3 regions of the Streptomyces sp. NPDC111744 genome follow, and region 3 is predicted to be linked to each of the others. Evidence: riboswitches for the same ligand, from Rfam matches in the RefSeq annotation. Region 3 holds a riboswitch; each other region holds the start of a gene.

Region 1 (9,896 bases), on a different contig from region 3:
CGGTCATCGTGGCCGGCTTCCTGTTCTTCATCTTCCTCAACGCGGCCTCCAGCGCGCTCACCGCGGTCTACCCGCTGGAGGTGTTCCCGACCTCGCTGCGCGCCACAGGCGTCGGCTTCGCCACCGCGATGAGCAGGGTCGGCGCGGCCGTCGGCACCTTCCTGTTGCCGATGGGCCTCGACCGCTTCGGCGTGGAGTTCGTGCTGCTCGTCGGCGCGGGGGTGCTCGCGATCGGCGGCCTGGTCTCCCAGTTCCTCGCGCCGGAGACCACCGACCTGGACCTCGCGAAGGCGGCCCGCACCGCGCGCGGTCCGGTGAGCGGCTGACGTTCTCCCGACGCCGGGGAGGCCCCGCAGGCACGAACCTGCGGGGCCTCCCCGGCTGTCTCAGACCGTCGCCAGATCGAACTGCTCCCAGGTCCCGATCGCCGTCCGGTTGGCGATCAGCGCGTCGGCGCCGCCGTTCTCGGCCGTCACGTACCTGCCGTTGGCGGCGGCCAGCAGACTGACCGTGCCGTTGGAGTTCTTCACCAGCTGGAAGCTCTCGTAGCTGCCGATGGCCGTGCGGTTCGCGATCAGCGCGGCGGCGCCCGCGTTGTCGGCGCAGACGACACGGCCGTTGGCCCGCGAGCGCAGCGCGATGTTGCCGTTGCCCAGGTCGATCTGGTCGAACCTCTCCCAGGTGCCGGCCGTGTCGCGGTTGGCGATCAGGGCGGCGGCGCCCGCGTTCTCCGCCGTCACGAACCTGCCGTTGGCCCGCGCCTTCAGGGTGACCGTGGCGGTGGCCGGGAGGCCGGCCGAGGTGCCGTTGACATACGGCTGGGTCGGTCGGGTGGCGGTCAGGGCCAGGTCGCCCTTGAGCATGCGGCCGCCGTCGCCGGTCAGGCGCAGGTAGTAGTCGGCGGAGCAGGCGGTGCCGTCCTCGTCGAGGGCGAGCAGCCCGGAGTCGGTCGGTACCCAGGCCTGGGACTCGGCGGTCTTGGCGATCTGGTTGCCCTCGTTGTACTCGTCGTACATCGAGATGTAGATGCCCTGCACCCCGGCCCGGACCATGTTGTAGAACTGCCGCCACATGAAGTCGCCGTGCGCGCGCTGGCGTTCGTTGACATCGCCGGGCAGCACGCACGGCTGGTAGTCGATGCCGTGGGAGGCGCAGTCGGCGAGGTCCGGCACGGTCGCGTTGGTGTAGAAGTTGTCCGCGTCGGAGGAGTTGCCGATCCGGCCGACCAACCACGGCGAGATCATGTTCAGCGCGTGGTAGACGTCGGAGAAGCCCGAACGGGAGTCGCCGGTACCGGTCCGCCACCAGGTCGGCACCCCGCCGATGACGTAACAGCCCTGGTTCTTGAACCAGTTGATGACGTCCAGACAGGCGTCCGCGCTGAACGCGTGCTTGTCGTCGTTGAACCCGAAGCCCCAGATGCACACGACCGGCTTGCCGTTCTGCAGCGCGTACGCCGAACTCGCCGTGTGTGCCGACATCTTGTTCGTCCAGTCGGTCTTGATCTCCGACTGCATGTTCGTCCAGCCACTGACGTCGTACATGACGTAGAACTTCCGGCCGTACGCCTCGGCCGCGTTGCGCACCTTCTGCGTCATGTCGTCCCGCGTCGGGCCCTCGCTGCCGTTGGGGTTGAACCGCTGGAGCGCGGCGGTGTCGATGCCGTACTGCTGCATCCACAGGAAGTGGGTGTCCACGGTCTGCTGGTCGTACGACGAGAACAGCCCCGGGGCGCGGCCGTTGCCGAAGTTCGCGAACGCCGTCGCGTACGTCTTCGTGTAGTCGCGGATGTCCGGCCAGGCCTTGATGCCGTTGTTGGAGGGGGAGGGGGTCGAGGCGCTGTTGGGGGCCCAGTGCCACCAGGCGTTGATCGGCGCGCCGTCGCCCTTGCAGGCGAACCACCCCTGGTAGCCGACGGTGACCTTGCCGACGACGTCACCGGGGGCGCCGGCGGAGCCGGCCGCCGACGCGGTGCGGGTGACGGCGAACGCGCCGAGCGCGGCGGCCGCGGTGCCGCCGGCGGTCGCGCCGAGCACCCTGCGGCGTGTCCAGAGGGAGGTGCGGTGGGAGTTGGGCATGCGGGAACTCCGTAGACGGGGGGAGAAGCATGGGGGGAGGAGTTGAGCCGAGGACATACCTCAAGACGTGAGTTAAGAGGTGATGCCGACGGTGAGTCAAGGCGAGTGGGCAGCATGCGCGCCATGTGCGGAATGGTCTAATCCTGTTCTGAGGATGTCTTAAGGCGCGCGTGAGCGTCATTAAAGAAACGGCTCGCAGGCTCGGTGGCAGCTACCCCCTACGAAGGGAGCGCCATCATGGGCGCGTACGGCAGGAAATGGGTCATGGCCGCCGGGCTGACCGGTGCGCTGGTCGCCGTCACTCTGGGCGGCACGTCCGCCTCGGCGGCCCCCGCGGCCGGTCCGGCCGACGGCGGTGCGACCGGCATCGTCGACTCCACGTCCTCATCGGGCTTCACCATGTCGACGGCGACCGGCGTCAAGGTGACCGTGGACGAGACCTCGGCCACGAAGACCGTCGGCGGCCCGGCCAAGGCCGTGAAGACCGGTGCGAGCGTGCTCGTCCTGGGCACGGTGGACAGCGCGACCATCGCGGCGGACCGGGTCGTCGTGCAGCGCCACGGCGACGGCGGGGTGGCGGCCGCCGAGGCGGCCGGGGTGATCCCCTTCAAGCGGGGGACCCCGTCACCGGACAAGTCGGTCGGGCAGATCCCGGACTACACCGAGGGCGAAGGGACGATCATCAGCGGCAGGACCGCGGACAAGGCGGTCAAGGCCGCGCAGGCCGTCGTCCCCGGCGGCATCAACGACCGGGTCGTCCAACTGGCCGACGGCGAGTACGAGGTGCACAACATCAGCGTCAACTGGCCGCACCATGTGTTCGTCAGCAAGGACTTCAAGGTCGTCGGGTACGAGTAGGCCACGGGCCGCGTTCACGGCTTGTGCGTGAGCGCCCGGACGGTTGAGGCCGTCGGGGGACTCGATCTGCTGGAGGGCGTCGTGGGCCGCCACCTGGTCCGCTTCGGCACCCGCGACGAACTCCTCGTCGAGTGGCACCGCGACAACGGCGAGCCGGGCACCACCCAGAGCACCCCGAGGACCCGATGCCGCAGTGAGCTAGTCGAACTGGCTCGGCAGTGGTGCCGGGGTCTTGCCGGACAGGACGTCCTTGAGGCGCTGGGCGCCGTTCCGCACGGCCAGGGCGGTGCTGTCGTGGTCGACGCCGGACAGGCTGCCGTTGGTGACCGCCGCGCCGGAGGCGCCGACGCGCAGCACCACCACATCCGTCGTGTAGGTGGCGGGCTGGCCCTCGACGGTGCCCTTGACGGTCACCGTCAGGGCCTCGCGCGCGTCGCCCGACCTCGGCACCTGCGCCGACGCGACCCGCACCGTGCGCTTGCCGCCGTCCTTGCCGGTGGCCGTGAACTGGTTGCACTTCTCGGGCAGGGTCTTCAGCCAGGCCAGCGTGGCGTCCATGGAGGCCGAGCCGTAGTCGCCGACCTGGTACAGCATCCGGGCGTCCTCCGAGGTGAACCCGCTCAGCCCGGAGGCGCCGGTGGCGCGGCCGAGGAGGCTGTCGGAGTAGAGGCCGTCCAGGAGGCGCTGGCAGTCGGCGGCGTCGGACTTGGCGGTCAGGAAGTCGGCCACGTCGACCTTGCCGACCGCCATCGTGTTGCGCCAGGTCGCCGCGTCGGGGGCCGGCTGCCAGTTGTCCTCGATGTCGGCCGCAGTGATCAGCGCGGCCTGCGCGCCCGCCCCGGTCAGGGCGGGGGTCGCCGACGCGGACGCGGGGGAGCGCTCCCCGGCCGGCGAGACGGATACGGCCTCGGGGTCGCCGCTCTCGTCCGTACAGGCCGCCGTGGCGAGCAGGGTCCCCGCCGCCAGGGCTGAGGCGAGAACACGCACGGGTCGGGACGGACGGATCATCGCGACTGCCTCCTCGGGAACGCGGTACGTCACTCCGCGGGGCAGCGGTGCTGCGGCACTCCGCGGACAACGGCGGTACGTCCCTCCACGCCACCATCCGGCACGGTCGCCGACCACCCGCGCGTGCCATCCGGGTGAGCGTCATGATCCGGGAGCCGTGATCCGCACCTTCCGGCTGCCGCAGCGCGGGCACACCGCGTCCGTGAGCGGCGACCGCACGGCCCGGCCGGCCTCGTCGACGTACTCCTGGGTGCTCTGCAGGTCCGGGTCGGCGATCGGGTCGGTGAAGAACACCGCCTGGAAGGTCGCCTCCCAGACCTCGCCGCACCGCCTGCAGGTGAAGGCGAAGGTCTCGGGTACGGCGCCGGGTACGGGCCCGGGGCCGGGGGGCTCGCTCATCGCATCCGGCTCCTGTCACTCGGCCTGCGTCTCCAGCGGACAGCCTCTTGAAGCCGGCGGCAAACCGGGGCCGGGTGTCCCAGGCGTGGACGCCCCCTTGACGGGACGCGGAGGCCGATCGACACTCCAGATGGGAATCCTAGTGAAAAGGTAGGGAAAGATGGGTCGCCTGCGCACGGTCACCGGCAGACAGCGCCGAGGGAGCCGTACGCCCTTCTCCGCCCCGCTGCTCACCTCCCGCCTGCACATCGATCTGCTGCGCGTGTGCAGCGCCATCAGCCGCACCGGCTGAGCACCCGCCGCCGCCCGTACCGGCCGTCCAGCCGTGACCAGCCGGGCACCCGCAGCCGGCCGCACCCGCCGAACGCCCGCCCGCCGAACGCCCGCCCACCGAGCGTCCGCTCACCGGGCGCCCGCCCACCGACGAACGCTTCCGTCGCGCGTACGTCCGCGCGTCCGCACCCCCGGGGAGACGCATGTCCATCACTCCGCTCGCCGCCCTCCCGTCCGTCCGCACCAGTCCCGCCTTCCGCGGCCGCATCGGCAGGGACGCCCGCAGCGGGCACTACGCCGTGCCGCGCCGCTACCGGCTCCACCTCGCCACCGCCTGTCCCGACGGCCTCCGCATCGCCGTCGGCCACAGCCTGCTGGCGCTCGACGACTGTTGTCCGGTCACCTTCCTGCCCGCGGTCCCGGACTGTCCCGACGGCAGTCACACCGCGCTGCGCCCGCTGTACGAGGCGAGCGCCCACCGCTACGCGGGACCGGCCCTCGCGCCCGTGCTCAGCGACGACTGGTCCGGCCGGATCGTTAGCACCCACAGCCGGGACATCCTGCGCGACCTGGACCGCCACTTCGGCGACGGCGTCGCCCGGCTGTACCCGTGCGGTGCCGAGGCCGAGATCGAGGCCGTCGAGCGGCTCTGCGCGGAGGACATCGAGCAGGCAGCACAGCACGCCGGCCGAGCGGGCGGCGACCCGGAGGCGCTGGAGGTGCTGCTCGCCGCCATGGACGAGCTGGAGCGTCGGCTGACCGGCGCGGAGTTCCTGGTCGGCGGAGAACTCACGGCCGCGGACATCGAGTTGTGGGTGACCCTGGTGCAACTCGACACCGTGCACCGCAACCACCTGGACGCCTCCGCCGTGCACGCCATCGCCGGCTACCCGGCGCTGTGGGCCTACGCCCGTCGGCTGGCCGCGCACCCGGCCTTCGGTGCCCACCTCGACCTCGACGGCATCGCCCGCCGCCACCACGGCCGTTGCCAGGGCCTGGAAGCCGCCGGTGCGGCCGTCCAGATCCTGGACTGGGCGGCCCACGCGGCGGACGCTCCCGGCGCTCCGCGCAGGTGAGAGCGGCCCGAACCGTTCCGTCATCCGGACAGGCGTTGACATCCGTTCGGGCAACTGACTTACTTGCGGCACAGATTGGTCAAGAGCGTCAGCATCGAGCCCTGGCTTGCTGACCGGCAACCCTCGCATCGCGGTGGGGTGCCCCAGGTGACGACCCGACCGGATGGCGACGTTCGGTAAGCGCGAGGCCCCCAGGGGCCGCCACAACAGCGACAGGTGACGGACATGTACGCAGCTTCCAGGACGGCCGAGGGCCGCACCCAGGACTGCGTACACCCGTACCCGAGCCCGCTCGTCGCCGACCGCGCCGTCGACCTGCTCCGTGTCAACAGCGCCCTGTGTAGCCCGTGTACCGCACCGGGCTGTCCCCGCTGCCGGGTCTGACCAGGCCTTTCCACCTCGCCCGCAGCGCGGCTCCCGCAGCCTCGCGTCCCAGCGTCCTCGACGAAGCACCGGCCGCCCCGGTGTGCAGCCGTCCGCCCCGCCCCGTGTCCCGCGCGCCCCCGCGCACCCGTGCCGCGCCCGAACGCGGCCCGGTGCCGCGGCAACCGGCCGTGTGATCCGGGGTGTCCGACTCCGCCGGAGCCCATCATGAGTGAACCCCCAGGCGCCCTGTCCCTGGCCGAGGCACCACCGCCCACTGACGCACCGTCAAAGTTTGCCAGAAAACAGCGGGTTCAGCCGCTGCGCCGCCCCGGACGGTGGATCGCCACCGCCGTCGTCCTGGTGGTCGTCGCGCAGTTCGTCCACGGACTGGCCGCCAACCCCTTCTACCAGTGGGACCGCTTCCGCTACTGGTTCCTGCGCCCCACCATCCTCGACGGACTCGTCGTCACCCTCGAAGTGGCCGCGCTCAGCGCCGTCCTCGGCCTGCTCGGCGGTATCGTGCTCGCCCTCGCCCGGCTCTCCGGCAGCCCCGTGCTGCGGGCGGTGAGCTGGACCTACACCTGGCTGTTCCGCTCGGTACCGCTGATCGTCCTGCTGATCTTCCTCTACAACTTCTCCGCCCTCTACAAGACACTGAGCCTGGGCGTGCCCTTCGGCCCGTCCTTCGTCACCTTCGACGAGTCGAAGCTGGCCACCGACCTGGCGATCGCCGTGATCGGCCTCAGCCTCAACGAGGCGGCCTACGCGGCCGAGGTGGTGCGCGGCGGCATCCTCTCCGTCGACCAGGGCCAGCACGAGGCGGCCGCCGCGCTCGGCCTGCCCAAGGTCTACCAGTTCACCCGGATCGTCTTCCCGCAGGCCCTGCGCTCCATCGTGCCGAACTACGTCAACCAGCTCATCGGCCTGATCAAGAGCACGTCCCTGGTGTTCTACGTCTCGCTGCTCGACCTCTTCGGCTCGGTGCAGTCGATGGGCAGCACCTACCCCGGCGACATCGTGCCGCTGCTGCTCGTCGCCACCGTCTGGTACCTGATCCTGACCAGCGCCGTCTCCGTCGTCCAGTACTACGTCGAGCGGTACTTCGCCCGCGGTGCCACCCGGACGCTGCCGCCGACCCCCCTCCAGAGACTCCGCACCGGACTGGCCGGCCTGCGGGAACGCGTACGCCGGGAGGCCGCCGTATGACCACCGCACAGGACATCGTCCCGGACATCGCCCCGGCCGCCCTGGAGATCCACGACGTCCACAAGTCGTACGGCGCCCACCACGTCCTCGACGGCATCGACCTGACCGTCCGCCCCGGCGAGGTCACCGTGGTCCTCGGCCCGTCCGGGTCCGGCAAGTCCACGCTGCTCCGGGTCGTCAACCACCTGGAGAAGCCCGAGTCCGGCTACGTCAGCGTCGGCGGTGAGCTGATCGGGGTCAGACGGCACGGCGACGGGCTCAAGGAGCTCAGCGAACGCGCCATCCTGGCCCAGCGCAGCCGGATCGGCTTCGTCTTCCAGAACTTCAACCTGTTCCCGCACCTGACGGTCCTCGACAATGTCGCGGCCGCCCCTGTCGCCACCGGAAAGCTGACCAGGCCGGAGGCCCAGCGGCTGGCCAAGGAACTCCTCGAACGGGTCGGCCTCGGCGAGCGCGTCGGCGCCTATCCACGGCAGCTGTCGGGCGGCCAGCAGCAGCGCGTCGCCATCGCCCGCGCCCTCGCGCTGCGCCCCGGCATCATCCTCTTCGACGAACCGACCTCCGCGCTCGACCCCGAGCTGGTCGGCGAAGTGCTCGCCGTCATCAAGGACCTGGCGTCCAGCGGCACCACCCTGGTGATCGTCACCCACGAGATCGGCTTCGCCCGTGAGGTCGCCGACCGGATCGTCTTCATCGACGCCGGAAGGATCGTCGAACAGGGCCCGCCCGCCGAGATCCTCGACAGTCCGCGGCACGAACGGACCCGGGACTTCCTGCGCAAGGTCCTGTGAACCAGACCCCCTTTCACCTTTCACTGAAACACGAAGGACAGCCATGCCCACGCTCCTCTCCCGACGCAGCCTGATCCGCGGCCTCACCTCGGCGACCGCCGTCGCGACCCTCGCCACCGGGCTCGCCGCCTGCGGGGGCGACAGCGACGCGGCCACCACGACCGGCAGCGCCAACAACGGCGAGGTCGTCATCGGACAGGTCTCCAACGGCGCCGCCCAGCAGACCACCGTCAAGGTCTCCGAGGTCAAGTCCATCAGCGCCGAAGTGCCCGCCGGCGTCCGCAAGAGCGGCAGACTCGTCATAGGCGAGGGCGCCCTGCCCGCCGGATTCCCGCCGCTGGCCTACGTGGGCAGCGACCAGAAGACCCTCACCGGTTCCGAACCCGACCTCGGCCGCCTGGTCGCCGCGGTCCTCGGCCTCACCCCCCAGGTGAAGAACTTCACCTGGGAGAACATGTTCGTCGGCATCGACAGCGGCAAGGTGGACGTCGCCTTCTCCAACGTCACCGACACCGAGGAGCGCAAGAAGAAGTACGAGTTCGCCTCCTACCGGCAGGACAACCTCGCCTTCACCGTGCCGAAGAAGAGCACCTGGAACTTCGACGACAACTACGAGAACCTCGCCGGGAAGACCGTCTCCGTCAGCGCCGGCACCAACCAGGAGAAGATCCTCCTGGAGTGGAAGGCCAAGCTGGCCAAGGAGGGCAAGAACCTCACGGTCAAGTACTACCAGGACAGCAACAGCGTCTACCTGGCCCTCGCCAGTGGCAAGATCGACGCCTATCTCGGCCCCAACCCCGGCATCGCCTACCACAACCGCCAGGTCGCCGACACGCCCAACGCCACCCGCACCGCCGGCACCTACTCCGGCGCGGGCGGAAGCCTCCAGGGGCTGATCGCGGCCACCGCGAAGAAGGACAGCGGACTCGCCAAGCCGCTCGCCGACGCGATCAACTACCTGATCGAGAACGGCCAGTACGCCAAGTGGCTGGCCGCCTACAACCTCTCCAACGAGACCGTCGCCAAGTCCGAGGTCAACCCGCCGGGACTGCCGCTGGACAACTCCTGACGGTCGGCCAGAAGAGAACGTCACCATGACCTTTGAAGCAGCCGACGGTGTCCTCGACAACGCCGTCTGGTCCGCCCTCGCCGGTCCGCACGCCCACCTCGCCGAACGCTGCGGCCGGGCCGCCCGCTACCCCGAGGACGTCTACGCCTGCGCCGCCCTCGCCGATCCCGCCGACCCGGACGCCTGGGCCGACCTGCACACGCTCGTCGGCCCCGGAACCACCGTACGGATCAAGCCCGTCAAGGGGGCGCCGCCCGGCTGGGAGGTGGTCGGCGGCGGGGCGGGCGTCCAGTTCGTCGACACCGGACTGCGGGCCGAGCCGGACCCCGAGGCGGTCCGGCTCGGGCCGCACGACGTGCCCGAGATGTTGGACCTGGTGGCCCGCACCGAGCCCGGCCCGTTCCGCAAGCGGACCGTGGAGATGGGCGCCTATCTCGGCATCCGGCACAGGGGGAGACTGATCGCGATGGCGGGTGAGCGGCTGCGGCTGCCCGGGTGGACGGAGATCAGCGCGGTCTGCACCGACCCCGGGCACCGCGGCCGGGGCCTGGCGACCCGTCTGGTGCGCGCGGTCGCCGTCGGCATCCGGGAGCGCGGTGACACCCCGTTCCTGCACGCCGCCCCGGGCAACGCCACGGCGATCCGGCTGTACGAGTCCATAGGCTTCACCGAGCGCCTGCGCACCCGCACCCTGCTGGTGCGCAGCCCGGGAACATCCCCGAAGGCCGGGGCGTTGTGAGGGTTGACGAGATGTGTGAGGCGCCGCCACAGG
Region 2 (9,896 bases), on a different contig from region 3:
ATCAAGCAGGCCGAGAAGAAGGGCGTGAAGTTCGGCACGGTTCCGATGCCCGCCCGCGCCGGCCAGAGCACCACCACCGCGTCCATGGGCGTCACCGACTGGATGGCGGCGTTCAAGCAGAACGGCCACGCGAACCAGGTCGGCGACTTCCTCGACTACGTCTACAGCGAGAAGAACGTCCTCGACTTCTCCCGCGAGTACGGCCTGCTGCCGGTCACCACGTCGGCGTCCCAGACGATGACCTACTCCCCCCAGGGCCAGGACAAGCAACTGCTCCCCTTCCTGGAGCAGCTGCCGACCTCCGAGCTGTACCCGGCCGGCAAGACCTCCTGGGCCGCCGTCAGCGCCGACGTCAAGAAGCAGATAGGCACGGCGGTCGCGCCGACGGGCGACCCGACCGCCGTTCTCACCCGGCTCCAGTCCGAGGCGACGGCGGCCGACAGCCGTACGAAGACGGGCTGAGCGTTACGGTTCTCCGCATGGACCGGCAAGAACTGGGCGCGCGCGAACAGGCGATCCTCGCCCTGGAGCGCCGGGGCTTTCCGAGCCCCGGCGCCAAGGAACGGGCGATCCGCGAGGAACTGGACCTGGCGCCGGTGCGCTACTACCAGCTCCTCAACGCCCTCCTCGACGACGAGCGCGCGCTGGCCCATGATCCGGTGACGGTGAACAGGCTGCGGAGAGTACGGGAGGCGCGGCGGTCGGAGCGCTGAGGGGGCCGGGTGAGGGAGGTTCTCGCCCCCGCCGCCCCTGCCCGTTCCCATCACCAGGGGGCTGCGCCCCCTTCGACCCCCGCCGGCGGTTGACGCGGATCTGCGGGCCGGTGGGGGTTGAGCGCGCCCACGCGGCGGAGCCGCATGTAGACACAGCCCCGCGCCCTTTCGGGGCACTCGGATACTGTCGGCTGTATGGGCACCCACATCACGGAACCCCTCCCGACGCCTCGCACCGCGGCCGGTCGCGACGGCCTTGCCGCTCTCCTCTCCCGGCCGCACACCGCCCTCGTCGGACTTGACTTCGACGGCACCCTCGCGCCGATCGTCGCCGACCCCGAGCAGGCCCGGGCTCACCCGGACGCCGTACCGGCCCTGGCCGCCCTGGCCCCGAAGGTGGCCGCCGTCGCCGTGATCACCGGCCGCCCGGCCGAGATCGCCGTCCGCTACGGCGGTTTCGCCGGTGTCCCCGGCCTGGACCACCTCGTCGTCCTCGGCCACTACGGCGCCGAACGCTGGGACGCGGCCACGGGCGAGATCACCGCGCCCCCACCGCACCCCGGTATCGCCGTCGTCCGAGCCGAACTCCCGGCCGTCATCGACGGTGTAGGGGCGCGGGGCACCTGGATCGAGGACAAGGGCCATGCCGTGGCCGTCCACACCCGCCGGGCCGACGACCCCCAGGCCACCTTCGAGTCCCTCCGCGCCCCCCTGACCGACCTGGCCACCCGCAACGGCCTGATCGTCGAACCGGGCCGCCTGGTCCTGGAACTCCGCCCCCCGGGCATGGACAAGGGCGTGGCGCTGAGCGAGTACGCGAGGGAGATCGGCGCGGGCGCGGTCCTCTACGCCGGCGACGACCTGGGCGACATCCCGGCCTTCGCGGCCGTGGAGAAGCTCCGCACGGAGGGCGTACCGGGCCTGCTGGTATGCAGCGGCAGCACGGAGGTCACAGAGCTGGCGGACCGAGCCGACCTGGTGGTGGACGGCCCGGAGGGAGTAGTACGGCTACTGGAGAACCTGGCTCACCACAGCGCCCCCTAAGGAGCGCGGAACTGCGCGACCAGGGGCTGTCCGGCGGATGACCCCCACTCACCGCACCGGGCGCAGACCCGAGTACGTCCAGTACGAGGGCCTACGCCCGGCAACGCCGAGAGCACGCACCTGACGCCGCGAGGCCGCCCTCCGGGCGACGACGGGAATTGTCAGACAGGCCCTCGCCCCACCGGCCCGCGGTGGGGGCGAGACCTCACCCGCCCAGCGCCCCCAGCTGATCGAGAAACCACTGCGCAGGCGGCAACGCCGTAGCCGCCGCGGCCAACCGCTTGCACCGATCCACCCGCTCGGCCGCCGGCAGACTCAGCGCCTCATGCAGAGCCCGAGCCGTCCCCCCGATGTCGTACGGGTTCACCACCACCGCGTCCTCGCCCAGCTCCTCGTACGCCCCCGCCTCCCGCGAGAGCACCAGCACGCACCCCTCGTCCGACACCACCGGAATCTCCTTGGCGACCAGGTTCATGCCGTCCCGGATCGGATTCACCAGTGCCACGTCGGCCAGCCGGTAAGCCGCCAGCGACCGTGCGAAGTCGTCCTTGACGTGGAGCACCACCGGCGTCCAACCCGGCGTCCCGTACGCCGAGTTGATGTCCTCCGCGACCCGCTGCACCTCGGCCGTGTAGTCGCGGTACACCGCGAGGTCCTGCCGCGACGGATACGCGAACGCGACATGCACCACCCGCTCCCGCCACTCGGGGTGGTCGTCGAGCAGCTGCCGATAGGCCAGCAGTCCCCGCACGATGTTCTTCGACAGCTCGGTCCGGTCGACCCGGACGATGGTCTTTCGGCCCTCCCCGATCTCCTCCCGCAACGCCCGCATCCGCTCGTCCACGTCGGGCTCGTGCGACCGCTTCCGCAGGAAGTCCGCGTCGGCCCCCAGCCCGTGCACCCCGATCCGGGTCTCACCGGCCGCCGGAATCCCCGGGCCCAGCACCGTATGGCAGCAGGCCACGAACGCGTCCGCCCACCGCCGGGTCAGAAACGCCGCGTGATCGGCGCCCAGGATCCCGCTCAGCAGCTCCGCCGCGATGTCGTCGGGGAGCAGCCGGAAGTAGTCCGGCGGCGCCCAGGGGGTGTGGGAGAAATGGCCGATACGGAGATCCGGCCGCAGCCGGCGCAGCATCCGCGGGGCCAGCGCCAGGTGGTAGTCCTGGATGACGACCACCGCACCCTGGCCCGCCTCCTGCGCCAGGGCCTGGGCGAACGCCTCGTTGTAGGCCTGGTACGACCCCCACTGCCGCCGGAACTCCGCGTCGAAGAGGGGTTCCAGCGGGGTCTGGTAGAGCATGTGGTGGACGAACCAGAGCACCGAGTTCGCGATGCCGTTGTACGCGTCGGAGAACACGTCCGCGTCGATGTCGAGCATCCGGACCTGCTGCCCGCCGGTGTCCCGCGCCGGCAGCCGGCCGCTCTCGGCCCGCCGTACCGCCTCCCGGTCCCCGTCGCTCAGCGCCGCGCACACCCAGACGGCGTTCGCGTCCGTCCCGATGGCGGACAGGCCCGAGACGAGTCCGCCGCCGCCGCGTCTGGCGTGCAGCGCACCGCCTTCGCGCATCTCGTACGAAACCGGGCCGCGGTTCGACGCGACCAGCACCTCAGCACTGCCGGTGGAAGCCATACGCCTCAACCTAGCCCGGCCCGTAAACGCTCAAACGTACGGCTACGTCAGACACGCCACCGTATACAGCCGTACGGCCAAGTCACGCCACGCTCACGCCACCCGGCGCTCGGCGTACTCGGCGATCTCCGCCATCGGTGGCCGTTCCTCCGTGTCCACGGAGTACGTGCGCGGCTCGAAGCCGTCCTCGCCCCGTTCGAACTGGGTCAGGGCGGGGCGGATCAGATGCCCGCGGGCAAGCCGCAGCTGCGCGGTGCGGTAGATCGCGGCGGACATCCGGCCGAGGGCCTGGCCGTCCTGGTGGCGGTGTTTGCGCACCCCCACGTCGACCTGGGCGAGGGCGTCGAGGCCCACCAGGTGCAGGGCGTCGACCAGCATGCCCAGTTCCACGCCGTAGCCGACCGGGAAGGGGAGCTGTTCGAGCAGTGAGCGGCGGGCCGCGTACTCGCCGCCGAGGGGCTGTACGAACCCGGCCAGCTGCGGCCAGTGCATGTTCAGCAGCGGGCGGGCCATCAGTTCGGTGACCCGGCCGCCCTGTCCGGCCGCGCCCGCGAGCGGGCGGTCGTACATCGCCTTGACCAGGTCCACCTCGGGATCGGTCAGCAGCGGGCCGACGATCCCGGAGACGAAGTCGGAGGAGAACTCCCTCAGGTCCGCGTCGACGAAGCAGACGATGTCCCCGGTGGTGACCAGGAGGGAGCGCCAGAGGACCTCGCCCTTGCCGGGGACGGCGGGGATGCGCGGCAGGATCGTGTCGCGGTGGACGACCCGGGCGCCGGCCGCCGCGGCCACCGCCGCCGTACGGTCGGTGGAACCGGAGTCGACGACCACGATCTCGTCGACGAGCGGCGCCTGCCGCATCAGGTCATGACGGATGATCGCGACGATGTCGCCGACCGTCTCCTCCTCGTTGAGCGCGGGCAGCACGACGGAGACGGACTGACCGGTGCGCTGCTTGGCGGCGAGTATCCGGTGCAGTGGGCGTTCGTTCAGGGACCAGGAGCGGGTGGCCAGCCAGCGCTCGACTTCTTCCAGCACAGTCAGCGGCTCCTCACTGTCACGATCACACTGCGAGGTGTGATCCATCTCGCGGTTCGGACGACTATCTCAACTGTCCTGGCCTTCGGTTACAGTCTTGAACAACGCCGATGACCATCGCATGTCGTGGGGTCATTGGCCGTTGACAACCGCATACCGCTCATCCAGAGGGGCAGAGGGATACGGCCCGATGAAGCCCCGGCAACCCTCCAGTCGGTTACTCGTGGATCGCTGACGGCTGATCCCTGATCACTGTCGATCACTCGCGAGGCTCCCGGCTAGGGAAGGTGCCAAATCCGTCTCACGGCGAGATGCGTCGTGAGGAAGATGAGGAGAAAGGGCCTCGCCTCACATGGCTGTGCAGACTGCTGCGACCACCACCGGTTCAACCACCGGCTCCACGACCGTCGACCTCGGGCCCGCCGCCGCCCTGAGCTGCCGCGAGTGCGGTCACCGCGTGCCGCTCGGCCCGGTGTTCGCCTGCGAGGAGTGTTTCGGCCCGCTCGAGATCGCGTACGACTTCTCGGCCTACGACACCGAGGAGCTGCGGAAGCGGATCGAGGCGGGTCCCGCGAACATCTGGCGTTACGCCCCGCTGCTGCCCGTCCCCGCGGACGTGGCGACCAAGCCGAACATCAACCCGGGCTGGACCAAGCTCGTCCAGGCCGACAACCTGGCCAGGGAACTGGGCGTCACCGGCGGCCTGTACGTCAAGGACGACTCCGGCAACCCGACGCACTCCTTCAAGGACCGTGTCGTCGCCCAGGCCGTCGAGGCCGCGCGCGCCTTCGGCTACACCACGCTCTCCTGCTCCTCCACCGGCAACCTCGCCGGCGCGGTCGGTGCCGCCGCCGCCCGGGCCGGCTTCCGCTCCTGCGTGTTCATCCCGCACGACCTGGAGCAGGGCAAGATCGTCATGGCCGCGATCTACGGCGGCGAGCTCGTCGGCATCGAGGGCAACTACGACGACGTGAACCGTTTCTGCTCCGAGCTGATCGGCGACTCGGCAGGCGAGGGCTGGGGCTTCGTCAACGTCAACCTGCGGCCGTACTACGCGGAGGGCTCCAAGACCCTGGCGTACGAGATCTGCGAGCAGCTCGGCTGGCGGATCCCGGACCAGCTGGTCGTACCGATCGCCTCCGGCTCGCAGCTCACGAAGATCGACAAGGGTCTGCAGGAGCTGATCAAGCTCGGGCTCGTCGAGGACAAGCCGTACAAGATCTTCGGTGCGCAGGCCGAGGGGTGCTCGCCGGTGTCGGTGGCCTACAAGGCGGGCCATGACGTCGTGCGGCCGCAGAAGCCGAACACCATCGCCAAGTCGCTGGCCATCGGCAACCCGGCCGACGGGCCGTACGTCCTCGACATCGCGCGCCGTACCGGCGGTGCGGTGGAGGACGTCACCGACGAGCAGGTCGTCGACGCGATCAAGCTGCTCGCGCGGACCGAGGGCATCTTCGCCGAGACCGCCGGCGGGGTCACGGTCGGAGTCACCAAGAAGCTCATCGAGAACGGGCTGATCGACCCGGCGAAGTCGGTCGTTGTACTCAACACGGGTGATGGACTGAAGACGCTGGACGCGGTGGCGGGGACCGGGCTCACGGCGACTATCCGCCCGAATCTCGAGTCTTTCCGTGAGGCCGGGCTCGCCTGAGTCAGCCGTAGAAAACCAGGGCGTTGCCCCCGATCGGAGGTTTCCACGTGAGTATCACTGTTCGCATTCCCACCATCCTGCGCACCTACACCGGTGGTCAGGCCGAGGTCAGTGCCGAAGGGGCCACCCTCGGCGAGGTCATCTCGGACCTGGAGAAGAACCACACCGGGATTGCCGCCCGCGTTCTCGACGACCAGGGCAAGCTGCGCCGGTTCGTGAATGTGTACGTCAATGACGACGATGTGCGGTTCGAGCAGGGCCTGGAGACGGCCACTCCGGACGGCGCCGGCGTCTCCATCATCCCGGCCGTCGCCGGCGGCTGACCCCGGCGACCGCCACGGCGGCCCCGCTGACCTGGCTGACGTGATGGCCGTATGACCGAACATTACCTTCGGTAATACCCATCACCGACTGTTCATCCGATTGCCCCCTCCGTGAGTGAAGCGGAGGGGGCAATTCTGTGTGGTTGAGCGCGGTACAGTTGGGGAACGCGGTCCTGATCTCCGGGTCGGGGGCCCCGTATTCGATACCGCTGACCCCGCAGAAGTAGTCAAAGTGTGCGGGTTATATGCGGCTTTTGCGGCTTTTATGGGGCCCGACTTGCCCTGAATTCGGCCGAATTCTTGCTACATTCCGGACCCTTCCCGTCCAGAATTCTCGTCCGATTGACCTGTTGCAGACGGCAGTTGGACAGATACATTCAGCCGCGGTCGACGCGTTCCGGCGCACGCCCCCAACCTGTGGGGGGTGAGGTCTGACCCGGATCCGCGAAGTGTGGATCTGTGCAAGGGCCAGTAATAGGGGAGTTAGGCATGGCTCAGGGCACCGTCAAGTGGTTCAACGCGGAGAAGGGGTACGGCTTCATCGCGGTCGACGGTGGTGCGGATGTTTTCGTCCACTACAGCGCGATTCAGATGGACGGCTACCGCACCCTGGAGGAAGGTCAGCGGGTCGATTTCGAGATCTCGCAGGGCCAGAAGGGGCCGCAGGCGGACATGGTCCGGCTCGCGACCAGCTGAAGCACGCGCCGACTGACAGCGTCGTTCTTCTTTCTTTGCCGGAGGGCTCGTATCCCATGGGGAGTCATGGGTTACGAGCCCTTTGGCATGCCCGGGGCGAGCGTACGACGCACCCCTGCGGACGCACGCGCGGACGCACCCGCGGGCGCGGCCCGTGAGGGGCCGGGGCGCGGCCCGGTCTCGGGAGGCGCTTGCACTCGGCATGGGCGAGTGCTAATCATTGGCGTTAGCACTCTGAAGGTGAGAGTGACAAAGATGGACCGGGTCGGTGAGGCCCGCAGGCCGGGTGGGGCAAGGAACCCACGGGTCGGCGAGCCGTCCGTCGCGGGCGCGGGCGCGGTCCAAGAAGACTCACCCCCAGTCCTGGAGGGACCACTTCACATGGCCAAGATCATCGCGTTCGACGAGGAGGCGCGGCGCGGCCTTGAGCGCGGTATGAACCAGCTCGCCGACGCCGTCAAGGTCACCCTCGGCCCCAAGGGCCGCAACGTCGTCCTTGAGAAGAAGTGGGGCGCCCCCACGATCACCAACGATGGTGTGTCCATCGCCAAGGAGATCGAGCTGGAGGACCCGTACGAGAAGATCGGCGCCGAGCTGGTCAAGGAAGTCGCCAAGAAGACGGACGACGTCGCCGGTGACGGTACGACCACCGCGACCGTCCTCGCCCAGGCCCTGGTCAAGGAAGGCCTGCGCAACGTCGCCGCCGGCGCCAACCCGATGGCCCTGAAGCGCGGTATCGAGAAGGCCGTCGAGGCCGTCTCCGGTGCCCTGCTCGAGCAGGCGAAGGACGTCGAGACCAAGGAGCAGATCGCCTCCACGGCCTCCATCTCCGCCGCCGACACCCAGATCGGCGAGCTCATCGCCGAGGCCATGGACAAGGTCGGCAAGGAAGGCGTCATCACCGTCGAGGAGTCCCAGACCTTCGGTCTGGAGCTGGAGCTCACCGAGGGTATGCGCTTCGACAAGGGCTACATCTCGGCGTACTTCGCCACCGACATGGAGCGTATGGAGGCCGTCCTCGACGACCCGTACATCCTGATCGCCAACTCCAAGATCTCCTCGGTCAAGGACCTGCTCCCGCTCCTGGAGAAGGTCATGCAGTCGGGCAAGCCGCTGCTGATCATCGCCGAGGACGTCGAGGGCGAGGCCCTGTCGACCCTGGTCGTCAACAAGATCCGCGGCACCTTCAAGTCCGTCGCGGTCAAGGCCCCGGGCTTCGGCGACCGCCGCAAGGCGATGCTGAACGACATCGCCATCCTCACCGGTGGCGAGGTCATCTCCGAGGAGGTCGGTCTCAAGCTGGAGAACACGACCCTCGACCTGCTGGGCCGCGCCCGCAAGGTGGTCATCACCAAGGACGAGACGACCATCGTCGACGGTGCCGGCTCCACCGAGCAGGTCCAGGGCCGGGTCAACCAGATCCGCGCCGAGATCGAGCAGTCCGACTCGGACTACGACCGCGAGAAGCTCCAGGAGCGCCTGGCGAAGCTCGCCGGCGGCGTCGCCGTCATCAAGGCCGGTGCCGCGACCGAGGTCGAGCTCAAGGAGCGCAAGCACCGCATCGAGGACGCCGTGCGCAACGCGAAGGCGGCCGTCGAGGAGGGCATCGTCGCCGGTGGTGGCGTGGCCCTGCTGCAGGCCTCCCAGGTGTTCGAGAAGCTGGAGCTCGAGGGTGACGAGGCGACCGGCGCCAACGCCGTGAAGCTCGCCCTGGAGGCCCCGCTCAAGCAGATCGCCATCAACGGTGGTCTCGAGGGCGGCGTCGTCGTCGAGAAGGTGCGCAACCTTCAGGTCGGCCACGGTCTGAACGCCGCGACCGGTGAGTACGTCGACATGATCGCCGAGGGCATCATCGACCCGGCGAAGGTGACCCGCTCTGCCCTGCAGAACGCGGCCTCCATCGCCGCGCTGTTCCTCACCACCGAGGCCGTCATCGCCGACAAGCCGGAGAAGGCCGCCGCGGCCGCTCCGGGCGGCATGCCGGGCGGTGACATGGACTTCTGATCGGCCCCTGGTCGATCGCCCGTCCTGACCGAGGGCGGCACCCCCTGTTCGACAGGGGGTGCCGCCCTCGGGCCTTTTCGCCGGTCCGGAAGCAAGGCACGCGCTGGGGGCGGGCGGCGGATCACAGGGCTCGGCCGCCGGATCGCGGAATGCGGGGGTCGCCTCGACCGTTCACCTACGGGTGCACTCAATGCATGTGCACATACCGTCCGGTCTACGACCTATTCACGAGGAGCCCCCCACGTGACCGTCACCACCACCTCCGCCTCCCGCGCGGCAGAGATCCTCTCCCGTCCGATCGCCCTGAACGGGCTCACGGTCCCCAACCGGATCGTGATGGCGCCGATGACCCGCCAGTTCAGCCCGGGCGGTGTCCCCGGCGAGGACGTGGTCTCCTACTACGCCCGCCGGGCCGCCGCCGGTGTCGGTCTGATCGTCACCGAGGGTACGTACGTCGGGCATGACTCGGCCGGGCAGAGCAGCCGTATCCCGCGGTTCCACGGCGAGGAGCAGCTGGCGGGCTGGGCGAAGGTCGCCGAGGGGGTGCACGCGGCCGGCGGCACGATCGTCCCGCAGCTGTGGCACATCGGCATGGTGCGCAAGCAGGGCCAGCCGCCGTTCGCGGACGCCCCCGCCGTCGGCCCCTCCGGCATCCGTCTGGACGGCACCGAGGGCGAGGGCAAGGCGATGAGCCGGCAGGACCTGGACCACGTCATCCGGGCGTTCGCCGAGGCCGCGGCCGCCGCCGAGCGCATCGGCTTCGACGGGGTCGAGCTGCACGGCGCCCACGGCTACCT
Region 3 (9,896 bases):
GGTGAAGCCGAAGTCCTTGTCCACCGGGAGGTCCTCGGGAATGTCGCCGGCCTGGACGGCGCGGGCCAGTTCCGGTGCGGCCTCGGTGGGCGTACGGCCGGTGTCGAGATAGCCGATCCAGTCGGCGTACCCCTCGGAGAGCCAGAGCGGGGTGGCGGCCGAGGTGTGGGTGCGGGTGGCGACATGGGTCGTCTCGTGGGTGAGGACCACCTTTTTGCCGACCGGGCCGAGCTCGGCGTACGCCTCCGGGTTGAGGATGACCCGGTCCGCCGGCGCCTGACCGGCGCCGCCCACCTCGCCGGTGGTGACGGCGGCGATGCCCCGGTAGTTGGAGGCCGGGGCACCCAGCAGGGCCGCCATGCCGTTCAGCGACCTGGGTACGAGCAGGACCACCCGCCGGGTCCAGTCCGTGCCCCAGGCCTTCGAGACCTCCGGGACGGCGGTGTCGGCGAGGCCGGCGTAGTCCCGCAGGGTGTCTTTGGGCCGGCCGACCCCGAGAACCAGGCTGTGTGCGCCCTTGACGGCCGTCACCGTGCCCTGGTCCCAGAGCTGCTGCCCGGCCTTCTTCGCGGGTTGGTCGGCGGCGACGTACCAGTGGCCGTCGGCGGTGCGGCTGAGGGTCAGGGTGCGGTCGGTGGTGACCGGGGCCCTGTCGTAGCCCTGGATGCGGTAGCGGAGCTGGGCGTCGGCGGTGGCCTCGGCGCCGTCGGGGTGCAGGGCGGTCAGCCGGTAGCTCCAGTCCGCGAGGGGTACGGCCCGCAGGTTCGTGTACGAGTTCCGGGTGCCGGTCTCGGCGTAGGCGCCCTCGTCATGGCCGAGGACGGCGGCCGCCCGCCGGTCCAGGACCTGCTGCACCTCGGCCATCGCCGAGCCGGTCGGCGCCTGTCCGCCGCCGCAGCCCGTCAGCGGCAGGAGCAGCAGACACAGCCCCACCGCTCCCGAGCGCCACGCCCGTCTGCCACCAGCCACTTTCAGATCGTACGGGTCGGGGCCCGAAAGTCAGGGCCGGGTGACGGAGGAGATGGGCATCATCCCGACCGGGTCGTAGCGGACCGGGGCGCCCGGGTAGGGGGCGTGGATGACCTGTCCGTTGCCGACGTACATCCCCACATGGCTGGCGTCGGAGCGGTAGACGACCAGGTCACCGGGGCGCGCCTGGGAGAGTGGGACCTGGTGGCCGGCGTAGCGCTGCTCCTGCGAGGTGCGCGGCAGATGGATCCCGGCGTGCGCGTACGACCACTGCATCAGGCCCGAGCAGTCGAAGCCGGTGGGGCCGCTGGCGCCCCACACGTACGGCTTGCCGAGGGCGGCGCGGGCGGCGGCCACCGCGGCGGCGGCGCGGCCGTCGGGGGCGGCGACGCCGGAGATGTCGGGCAGGTCGGCGCGGTCGTCGCCCCGGGAGGCGTGCTCGAAGGCGGCGCGGTCGGCGGCAGGCATCGCGTTGAGCAGTCGCCGGGCCCTGGCGAGCTTCTCTTCCACGGTGGCCTTGTGGGAGGCGACCGCCTTGCGGCTGCGCTCCAGCTCGGCGAGGTCGCCGGCGGCCTCGGCGCGCTCCTGGGCGAGTTCACGCATCGCCGCCTGGAGATCCTTGAGCTGCCCGGCCTGGCGGACGTCGATGCGGTCGAGGAGGGACGCCCGGTCGAGGTAGTCCTCGGGGTCGTCGGAGAACAGCAGGGCGACGGTGGGGTCGATACCGCCGGAGCGGTACTGGGCGCCTGCGAGCGATCCGAGCGCCTCCCGCATGACGTTGATGCGCTGCTGCTGGCGGGCGATGCGGTCCTGGGAGTCGTTGACCGCGCGGCGCAGCGCACCGGCCCGCTCGTCGGCCTTGTTGTAGGCCTCGGTCGCCTCCTCGGCCTGCCGGTACAGCCGGTCCACCTCGGCGCGGGTGTTCCCCTGCGGGGCCGCGCTCGCGGGTACGGCGCCGAGCCCGGCTGCCGCGGCCGACAGCACACAGAGGGCGGCACCGGCGCCCCGGTTGAACCCGGACGATGCGAGACGGCGATGAGACCCCACAGGAAACCGCGCTCCTTCCGTTTGTCGGACGCCGACGGTCTCCCCGGGTACACGGGAAAACGCGCCGGACTTTGACGCCCTCCCCCGCCCGAGGGCAGGGGATTCCGGTCCGCACCGCACAGCGCGGCGCCACCACGGGTTCCTGTTTCAAGGCCGCCGCCAACCCGTGTGGGCTGGTCCTACGCGGCCTCCGCAGGCGTGACTTCCCGCCCGTCCGGCGGTAGGTCCGACAACTCTGTCGCCGAACGCGGCGATGCTAGCCATACGACCGGTCCACGGCCAAAGACCTCTGCGGGCCCACAACACGACGCCCCGCCGCTGACGCAGGTCACCGGCGGGGCGTGGAGTCATCTTCGGTTGTCGTGATTCGCCCGTTCGGGCGTCACCTTGTGTTGATCTTGGGCCGTACGGGTGTCGTCGTAACCCGGTGGGGTCAGATCCGGACGCCGAACTCGAACGTCATGTTGCCGATCGACTCGTAGCGCACCACAGCACCGGTGTGCGGGGCGTGCAGCACCTGGCCGTTGCCCGCGTAGAGGCCGACGTGGTGGTAGTCGCCGTAGAAGATGACCAGGTCGCCGACCTTGAGGTCGCTCTCGCTGTAGATGCGGGTGCCGGCGTTGGCCTGCGCCTCGGAGGTGCGCGGGATGGTGACGCCGGCCTGGGCGTAGGCCCAGGAGGTCAGGCCCGAGCAGTCGAAGGAGGACGGTCCGGAGGCGCCGTATACGTACGGCGAGCCGATCACGGACTGGGCGGCGGAGAAGGCGGCGGCGGCCCGGCCGGAGGCGGAGCCGGTGTTGCCGAGGTTCACGCGGGAGGAGGCGCGGCTGGCGGCCTGGGCCTGCTCCGCGTCCAGGGCGGCCTTCTCCTTGGCCGTCAGGGTGTTGAGGAGCTTCTGCGCGTCGGCGAGCTTGGACTGGACGGCGCTCTTCTGCTTGGCCAGCTCGGTGCGGGTGGCGGAGAGGTTCTTGAGCTTGTCCGCGGCCTCTGCCCGCTCCTGGGCCAGTTCGCGCTGTTTGTCCTGAATCTTCTTCAGGGCCTCGACCTGCTGGCTGCTCAACTGGTCGAGCGTGGACGCCTTGTCGAGGTAGTCGTCCGGGTTGGACGAGAGGAAGAGCTGGACGGAGGGGTCTATGCCGCCGGAGCGGTACTGCGCGGTGGCCAGCGAACCGAGGCTGTCGCGCAGCTTGTTGAGGTCCTCCTGACCACGGGCCACATTGTCCTGGATCGTGGAGATTTCCTTCTGCAGCTTCTGCTGCTTCTCCTTGGCGCCGTCCAGCTTCTCGGTGGCCTGCTCGGCCTCCTGGTAGAGCTTGTCGACCTTTGCCTTGACCTCGTCCTTGCTCAGCTTCTCGCTGGGCGCCGCGTTGGCGGCGTTGGCGCTGAGGACGACAGCAGCGGCGGCTGCGGTGGTCAGCACGGTCACGCGCGCGCGACTCGGCTGCTTGGGTCGACGATGGGACGCCACGGAGACGGGCTCCTTCGTTTGAGTGATCACCCGTATGGAGGTTCGAGGCCTGACCCTAGTGACCTCCCTGTGATCAGTTCAAACCCAACAGCGAAAAAACTGGTCACGCAACGCACTCTTTGCACATAACTCACGTGCCGTGATGCTCGATTGACGCTACGTTGCGTGACGGTTCGGTCAATTCGGGCATTACATATGTCCGTTGAACCTTCAGGACAGTCGCTTCAGAAGCATCGCAGAAGCCACCGGACGGGCACCCGCCTTCGCGACCCCGTCGGCGACCTCACGGTCGGTCGAGGCGACGATCACCGGACGGCCCGGCGGCTCGGCACGCACCAGCTGGCGGATCAGCTCGTCCGCGGTGACACCGGGCTTGGAGAAGAGGACCCTGACCCCGCGCGGCGGGGCCAGCAGCACCGGCGCGGCCAGTTCGGCGCCGTCGAAGACACAGGTGACCTCGGCGCCGGTCTGCGCGGCGAGCTGGGAGAGCTGGCCGAGCAGCCGCAGCCGCTGCTTCTCCAGCGGCATCTGCGGATAGCCGGTCTTGGTCACGTTGTAGCCGTCGACGACCAAGTGCGCCTGAGGCAGGGCGAGTAGCTGATTGAGAATGGCCGGATCGTTCTCGGAAAGTGCTCGGGCCGCGATGTCCTTCGGGGTCATTCGTCCCGGTTCGACCGCATCCACGGTCTCGGCGGGCCGCACCGACACCGGCGGCAAAGCCAGTTCACGGCGCAGTCCCTGGGTCGCGTCCAGGACGGTGTCGAGCAGCAGCCGTACCCGCATGTCCTCGACACTGCGTCCCTCGCGGGCGGCGCGGCGGCTGGCCTCCAGGGCGGCCTCGACCTCGCCGAGCCGGGCCTTGAGCCGCCGGCCCTCGCTCTCGGCGGCGGACACCTGGACCTGCCCCTCGGTGCGCACCGCCTCCATCTCGCCCTGCAGCTTGCGCAGCGCGGCCTCGCCGCGCTTGACGTCACTGAGGGCGGCGCGCAGCTTGCGGTGCAGCGACTCCGCTTCCTTCTTCGCCGCGTCCAGCTCGACGCGCAGCCGCTCCGTCTCGGACCGGGTCAGCTCCCGGGCCCGGTCCAGCTCCTCGCGCAGCCGCTCCAGCTCGGCCCGGCTCTCCTCGTCGGCGCGCTCGGCATCGGCCCGCTGGGCCTCCTCACCGGCCGCCGTCACCAGCTTCACCCAGCCCGCGGGGCGCAGTACATAGGCCGCGGCCGCCACATCGAGCGGGTCCGCGGCCGGGGGCGGAGCGCCGGAGTCGAGCGCGCCGGCGAGTTGCGGCTGGGCCTCTCTGAGTTTCTCCCCGATCCGCTGCCGGAAGAGGGTGTCCGTCTCCAGCGCGGTCGCCATGGCGTTGCCGGCGAACTTGGCCCGCCGATTCGGGGCGAAACGAGCGTACTGTCTCAGCTGGGCGGGCAGTTCGGCGACGGTCAGCCCGCCGAAGCCGTCCGACACGATCTGTACGACACGCCGTCGCACGCCGTCGGGCAGCGGACGGTCAAGCACCTCAGCGGTGCCGTCGACCGGCCCCCCGCCTGTGGTCTCCACCATCCGTCACACCCCATCACCTGTGCGGGGCCGCCTCCCGGTCTCAGGAGTCGGCGCCCGGCCTGTCCACGAGTTCCACCTGGTCCACCGCGTTGCACCAGCGGCAGCGCACCGACTCGATGGTCTCACTGACCACCTCGCGCTCCTCGACCTTGGGCTCACCGGCCAGGTCGAGATGCACGTACTCCACGACCTTCGACGAGCGGGTCACGTCGAAGCGCGTGAGGTTGCCGCAGAGGGTGCAGCGCCACCGCGTCGTGGTGGTCGGCAGGGGAACCGTCATAGTGACTGTTCGCTTCCTTCTAGTGTCCGTGACGCGCCGTCCCGACGCGTGTGGCTCGTTACCCTACGGCCTGGCGAGTACTCGACGCCGCCCCCTCGGCGGCGGCGAGGCGATCTGCACCAGTGCATCCCGTTACGCCATGCTCTATGTCCATGATCGGCAACCGGAACACGACGGCCGCCCGGACCCTGCGGAGCCTGAGGGGCACGTCGGCGCCCATGACGTACACCCTGATCGCCGTCTGCTGCCTGATCTTCGTGCTCGGCCCGGCGTCCGGCTTCACCCCTTCCTACGGCACCGGGGACGCCCTGGCGGCCGCGCAGCGCGCGTACTTCCGGCGCTGGGGGGTCGTCCCCGCCGACCTGTTCGACGGTCCGGCCCGGGAGGCGCTCACCCCGGCCACGGCGCTGTTCATCCACGGCAGCTGGGTGCACCTGCTCGGCAACATGCTGTTCCTCTTCGTCTTCGGGGCGATGACCGAGGAGCGGATGGGCCGCCTGGAGTTCACTCTCTTCTACGTCGGCTGCGGCTATCTCGCACTGCTCGGCTACGCGGCCGCCAACGCCACGTCCCAGCAGTCGCTGGTGGGGGCGTCCGGGGCGATCTCGGCGGTCCTCGGGGCGTTCCTGTACCTGTTCCCCAGCGCCCGCGTGACCAGTCTTCTGCCTTTCCTCTTCTTCCTTCCGCTCCGGTTCCCGGCCTGGGTGGTGCTCCCCTTCTGGGCGGCCCTGCAGTGGCTGGCCCTGAAGCAGGCCCCCTCCGGCCCCGGCGTGGCCTACCTCGCCCACCTGGTCGGCTTCGGGCTCGGCCTCGGCTACGCGTGGGTGCGGTACGGCCGTGGGACTAAAGTGAAACCCGCCCCAGCTCCGGCACCCGAGGGAGAGAACCAGCCGTGATCACCGCGATCGTCCTCATCAAGACCAGCGTGGACCGGATCCCCGAGATCGCGGAACAGATCGCCGCGCTGGACAGCGTCAGCGAGGTCTTCTCCGTCACCGGTACGTATGACTTGATCGCCATGGTCCGGGTGCGGGAGCACGAGGACCTGGCCGAGGTGATCCCGGGGCGGATCAGCAAGATCCAGGGCGTGGAGGGGACGGACACGCACGTAGCGTTCCGTACCTATTCGCAGCACGACCTCGAGGCCGCGTTCGCGATCGGCCTGGACAGCTGAGAAACGTCGGCTGAGGTGCCCCGTAAGGGGCGCGGGGAACTGCGCGCTCGGCCGGGACGGACCCGCAGTGGACCACGACGCTTCGTGCCCGGCTGCGGGCCGGTGGGGGCCGATCGCGCCCACGCGGCGGTAGGCGCAAACTGACACAGCCCCGCGCCCCCTGGGACGTTGCCCCTGAGGTCGGTCCGAATCACACCGCCGGGACGCAGCGGCCTTCCTCCGTGCGGTACGTCCACTTGGCACCGTCGGCGACCAGTTCCTTCACGGCGCTGACGAACCGCTCCACGTGCTCGTCCGGCGTGCCCGCGCCGAAGCTCACCCGGATAGCGTTCAGGGACTTCTCGCCCGGTGCCGCCTCCGGCGCCCCGCACTCGCCCTGGGTCTGGGCGTCGGAGCCCAGCAGGGTCCTGACCAGGGGGTGGGCGCAGAAGAGGCCGTCGCGGACGCCGATGCCGTACTCGGCGGAGAGGGCCGCGGCGAAGTGGGAGCTGTTCCAGCCCTCCACGACGAAGGAGATCACACCGACGCGCGGGGCGTCGTCGCCGAAGAGGGAGAGGACACGGACCTCGGGCACCTCGGCCAGACCCGTCCGCACCTTCTCGATCAGGTGCCGCTCGCGGGCCACCAGCGTGTCGAAGCCGGCCTCGGTCAGCGCCTTGCAGGCGGCGGCGATCGAGTAGGCACCGATCACGTTGGGCGACCCGGCCTCATGGCGGGCGGCGCTCTCGTGCCACTCCACGGCCACTCCCCCGTCCTCGCGCCGGGTGACCTTGCGGCTGGCGCCGCCGCCCGCGAGGTACGGCTCGGCCGCCCGGAGCCAGTCGGCGCGGCCGGCGAGGACGCCGGAGCCGAAGGGGGCGTACAGCTTGTGGCCCGAGAAGGCGATCCAGTCGACGTCCAGGTCGCGGACGCTCACCGGGTGGTGCGGGGCCAGCTGGGCCGCGTCCAGGACGATCCGGGCGCCGTGCGCGTGGGCCGCCGCGGCCAGCTCCCGTACCGGCCACAGTTCGCCGGTGACGTTCGAGGCGCCGGTGACACAGACCAGGGCCGGCCCGTGGGGGTCACGGTCGGCGAGGGCCGTCTCCAGGGTCTCGACGGCCTGGCGCGGGGTGCGCGGGGCATCGAGGTAGGTGACCCGGGTGTCCTGCCAGGGCAGCAGGCTCGCGTGGTGCTCGGTCTCGAAGACGAAGACCTGGCAGTCGGCGGGGAGGGAGCGGGCCAGCAGGTTCAGGGAGTCCGTGGTCGAGCGGGTGAAGATCAGCTGGTCGTCAGGGCGGCAGTCGAGGAACTCGGCGACCGTCCTGCGGGCGTTCTCGAAGAGGTCCGTGGAGAGCTGGGAGAGGTAGCCGGCGCCTCGGTGGACGCTGCCGTAGTAGGGCGCGTAGGCGGCCACGTCGTCCCAGACCCGCTGGAGGGCGGGGGCGCTGGCCGCGTAGTCGAGGGCGGCGTAGGTGACCTCGCCGCCGGTGACGAGGGGGACGGTGACATCCCGGCCCAGAACGGGCAGCGGGGCACAAATGGACTGGGTGGAGACGGCGGTGGAGACGGACATGGCGGAACTCCCGTGAGAGGAAGGAAGAAAGAGAAGGTGGGTGTGCGGAGGCGGGGCTCGACGCCCTAGCGCATTCGCTTGCTCACGGGAGACTCCCTCGACGACCAGGATCCCTGGGGTCCGAGGGATCCGCGCTTGCCGTAGACCTCGCTGCCTACGGCCTGGTCTTCACCCGGGGCACCCCGCCACGGACGGAGGGTTGCCGGACAGTCGGCCGGGGCCTCATGACTGTCACTCATGACCTGGCAAAAAACCTAGATGAAGTGATCGCCGACGCGCAACTTCTGTCCGGATGACGGGACGAAGGCGCGCGTCGGCGCCGCTTTTTCCTTCCGTTCGGCCTCTACTGGCCGCCCGGCGCCCACTTACTTGTTCGTCGCCGCCGCCCAGCGCTCCAGCACCCGCTTGGCCGCGCCCGAGTCGATCGACTCCGCCGCCTTGTCCATGCCGGCGCGGATCTGCTCGGCCAGCGTGGTGGTGCCCGGGTCCAGGGCCACCAGCGCCGCCGCCGAGTTCAGCAGGACCGCGTCACGGACGGGGCCCGTCTCGCCGCCCAGGAGCCGGCGGGCGACCTCCGCGTTGTACGACGGGTCACCGCCGCGCAGCGCCTCCACCGGGACCAGCTCGATGCCGACGTCCCTCGGGTCGAAGCTCTCCTCGGTGACCTTGCCGTCCCGGACGATCCAGACGTGGGACGTGGAGGTGGTGGTCAGTTCGTCGAGGCCGTCGTCGCCGCGGAAGACCAGGGAGGAGTTGCCGCGTTCGGCGAAGACGCCCGCGACGACCGGTGCCATACGGGGGTCCGCGACACCGACCGCCTGCGCCCGCACCCGCGCGGGGTTGGTCAGCGGGCCGAGGATGTTGAACACCGTGCGGATGCCCAGCTGGCCGCGGGCCGCGCCCGCATGGCGCAGTGCCGGGTGGAACTTGACGGCGAAGCAGAAGGTGATGCCGGCCTCCTCGGCGACCTCGGCGACCCGCTGCGGGGTCAGGTCGAGGTTGACGCCGAGCTTCTCCAGCACGTCCGAGGCACCGGACGCGGAGGACGCGGCCCGGTTGCCGTGCTTGACGACCTTCGCCCCGGTGCCGGCCACCACCAGCGCGGACATCGTGGAGATGTTCACCGTCCTGGCGCCGTCGCCGCCGGTGCCGACGATGTCGACCGTGCGGCCGGGCACCTCGATGACGTTGGCGTGCTGGTACATCGTGCGGACGAGGCCGTTGATCTCGTCGACCGTCTCGCCCTTCGCCCGCAGCGCCACGACGAACCCGGCGATCTGGGCGTCGGTGGCCTGGCCGCGCATGATCTGGTCCATCGCCCAGGCCGTCGCGTCGGCGCTCTGGTCCTGGCCGTACAGCAGCGCGTTCAGTACCCCGGGCCAGGAACGGCCCGCCGCGGTGTCGCCTCCAGCGGGGGTCACAGCGCTCATAGGGCCGCTCCTGATCGTCGTACCGGCAAAAAGCAATGTCATGGCTACCCTATCCAGCCGCAGGCACGGCGAAGGGCCCCCGTCCGTACACCGGACGGGGGCCCTTCGGCCGTGGCGTGGCGACGCGGTCGATCAGTGGTGGCCGTGGCCGCTCGTGATCTCCTTGTACTCCTCGACGGTGGGCTTCGGGATCTGGTTGTCGTCGCCGTAGTAGGCGCTGCTCAGCTTGGCGCGGACCTTCTCGGTCCCCTTGATCTTGCGCTCGACACCGTTCTCGTCCACCGCCGCGCCGACCTGGGCCGGCTCGTACTGGTGGTGGGCCGTGAGGGTGTGCAGCTGCTCCTGGCTGAGCGGCTCGTGCACCTCGATGAACTCACCGTGCGGCAGCCGCTTGATGATGCCGGTCTCGCGACCGTGCAGCA

What was found. A riboswitch is a leader RNA that binds a small molecule or an ion and turns the genes downstream of it on or off. The one in region 3 is predicted to bind S-adenosylmethionine.
Region 1: it holds a riboswitch for S-adenosylmethionine, as region 3 does, so the genes downstream of both, ACZ7OO_RS35840 (amino acid ABC transporter permease) here and ACZ7OO_RS08155 (aminotransferase class V-fold PLP-dependent enzyme) in region 3, are expected to answer to the same signal.
Region 2: it holds a riboswitch for S-adenosylmethionine, as region 3 does, so the genes downstream of both, thrC (threonine synthase) here and ACZ7OO_RS08155 (aminotransferase class V-fold PLP-dependent enzyme) in region 3, are expected to answer to the same signal.

The regions. Positions count from the first base shown of each region.
Region 1 covers NZ_JBVKCG010000023.1:95,810-105,705, forward strand. The annotation lists gene ACZ7OO_RS35805 (MFS transporter) at 1-326, shown strand, start outside; gene ACZ7OO_RS35810 (glycoside hydrolase family 71/99-like protein) at 387-2,078, opposite strand; gene ACZ7OO_RS35815 (hypothetical protein) at 2,316-2,936, shown strand; gene ACZ7OO_RS35820 (hypothetical protein) at 3,135-3,944, opposite strand; gene ACZ7OO_RS35825 (hypothetical protein) at 4,086-4,343, opposite strand; gene ACZ7OO_RS35830 (putative leader peptide) at 4,504-4,635, shown strand; gene ACZ7OO_RS35835 (glutathione S-transferase C-terminal domain-containing protein) at 4,820-5,692, shown strand; SAM riboswitch class IV at 5,770-5,881, shown strand; gene ACZ7OO_RS35840 (amino acid ABC transporter permease) at 6,284-7,264, shown strand; gene ACZ7OO_RS35845 (amino acid ABC transporter ATP-binding protein) at 7,261-8,055, shown strand; gene ACZ7OO_RS35850 (transporter substrate-binding domain-containing protein) at 8,099-9,124, shown strand; gene ACZ7OO_RS35855 (GNAT family N-acetyltransferase) at 9,150-9,863, shown strand; gene ACZ7OO_RS35860 (putative leader peptide) at 9,875-9,896, shown strand, end outside.
Region 2 covers NZ_JBVKCG010000008.1:219,069-228,964, reverse strand. The annotation lists gene ACZ7OO_RS20390 (extracellular solute-binding protein) at 1-462, shown strand, start outside; gene ACZ7OO_RS20385 (DUF3263 domain-containing protein) at 480-713, shown strand; gene otsB (trehalose-phosphatase) at 909-1,757, shown strand; gene ACZ7OO_RS20375 (alpha,alpha-trehalose-phosphate synthase (UDP-forming)) at 1,963-3,387, opposite strand; gene ACZ7OO_RS20370 (glucosyl-3-phosphoglycerate synthase) at 3,481-4,425, opposite strand; SAM riboswitch class I at 4,583-4,759, shown strand; gene thrC (threonine synthase) at 4,778-6,076, shown strand; gene ACZ7OO_RS20360 (ubiquitin-like small modifier protein 1) at 6,124-6,399, shown strand; gene ACZ7OO_RS20355 (cold-shock protein) at 6,889-7,095, shown strand; gene groL (chaperonin GroEL) at 7,477-9,099, shown strand; gene ACZ7OO_RS20345 (NADH:flavin oxidoreductase) at 9,343-9,896, shown strand, end outside.
Region 3 covers NZ_JBVKCG010000003.1:194,373-204,268, forward strand. The annotation lists gene ACZ7OO_RS08120 (hypothetical protein) at 1-969, opposite strand, end outside; gene ACZ7OO_RS08125 (C40 family peptidase) at 1,000-2,016, opposite strand; gene ACZ7OO_RS08130 (C40 family peptidase) at 2,450-3,484, opposite strand; gene ACZ7OO_RS08135 (NYN domain-containing protein) at 3,695-5,038, opposite strand; gene ACZ7OO_RS08140 (hypothetical protein) at 5,079-5,318, opposite strand; gene ACZ7OO_RS08145 (rhomboid family intramembrane serine protease) at 5,471-6,214, shown strand; gene ACZ7OO_RS08150 (Lrp/AsnC family transcriptional regulator) at 6,211-6,492, shown strand; gene ACZ7OO_RS08155 (aminotransferase class V-fold PLP-dependent enzyme) at 6,683-8,044, opposite strand; SAM riboswitch class IV at 8,171-8,287, opposite strand; gene trpD (anthranilate phosphoribosyltransferase) at 8,410-9,474, opposite strand; gene qcrB (cytochrome bc1 complex cytochrome b subunit) at 9,607-9,896, opposite strand, start outside.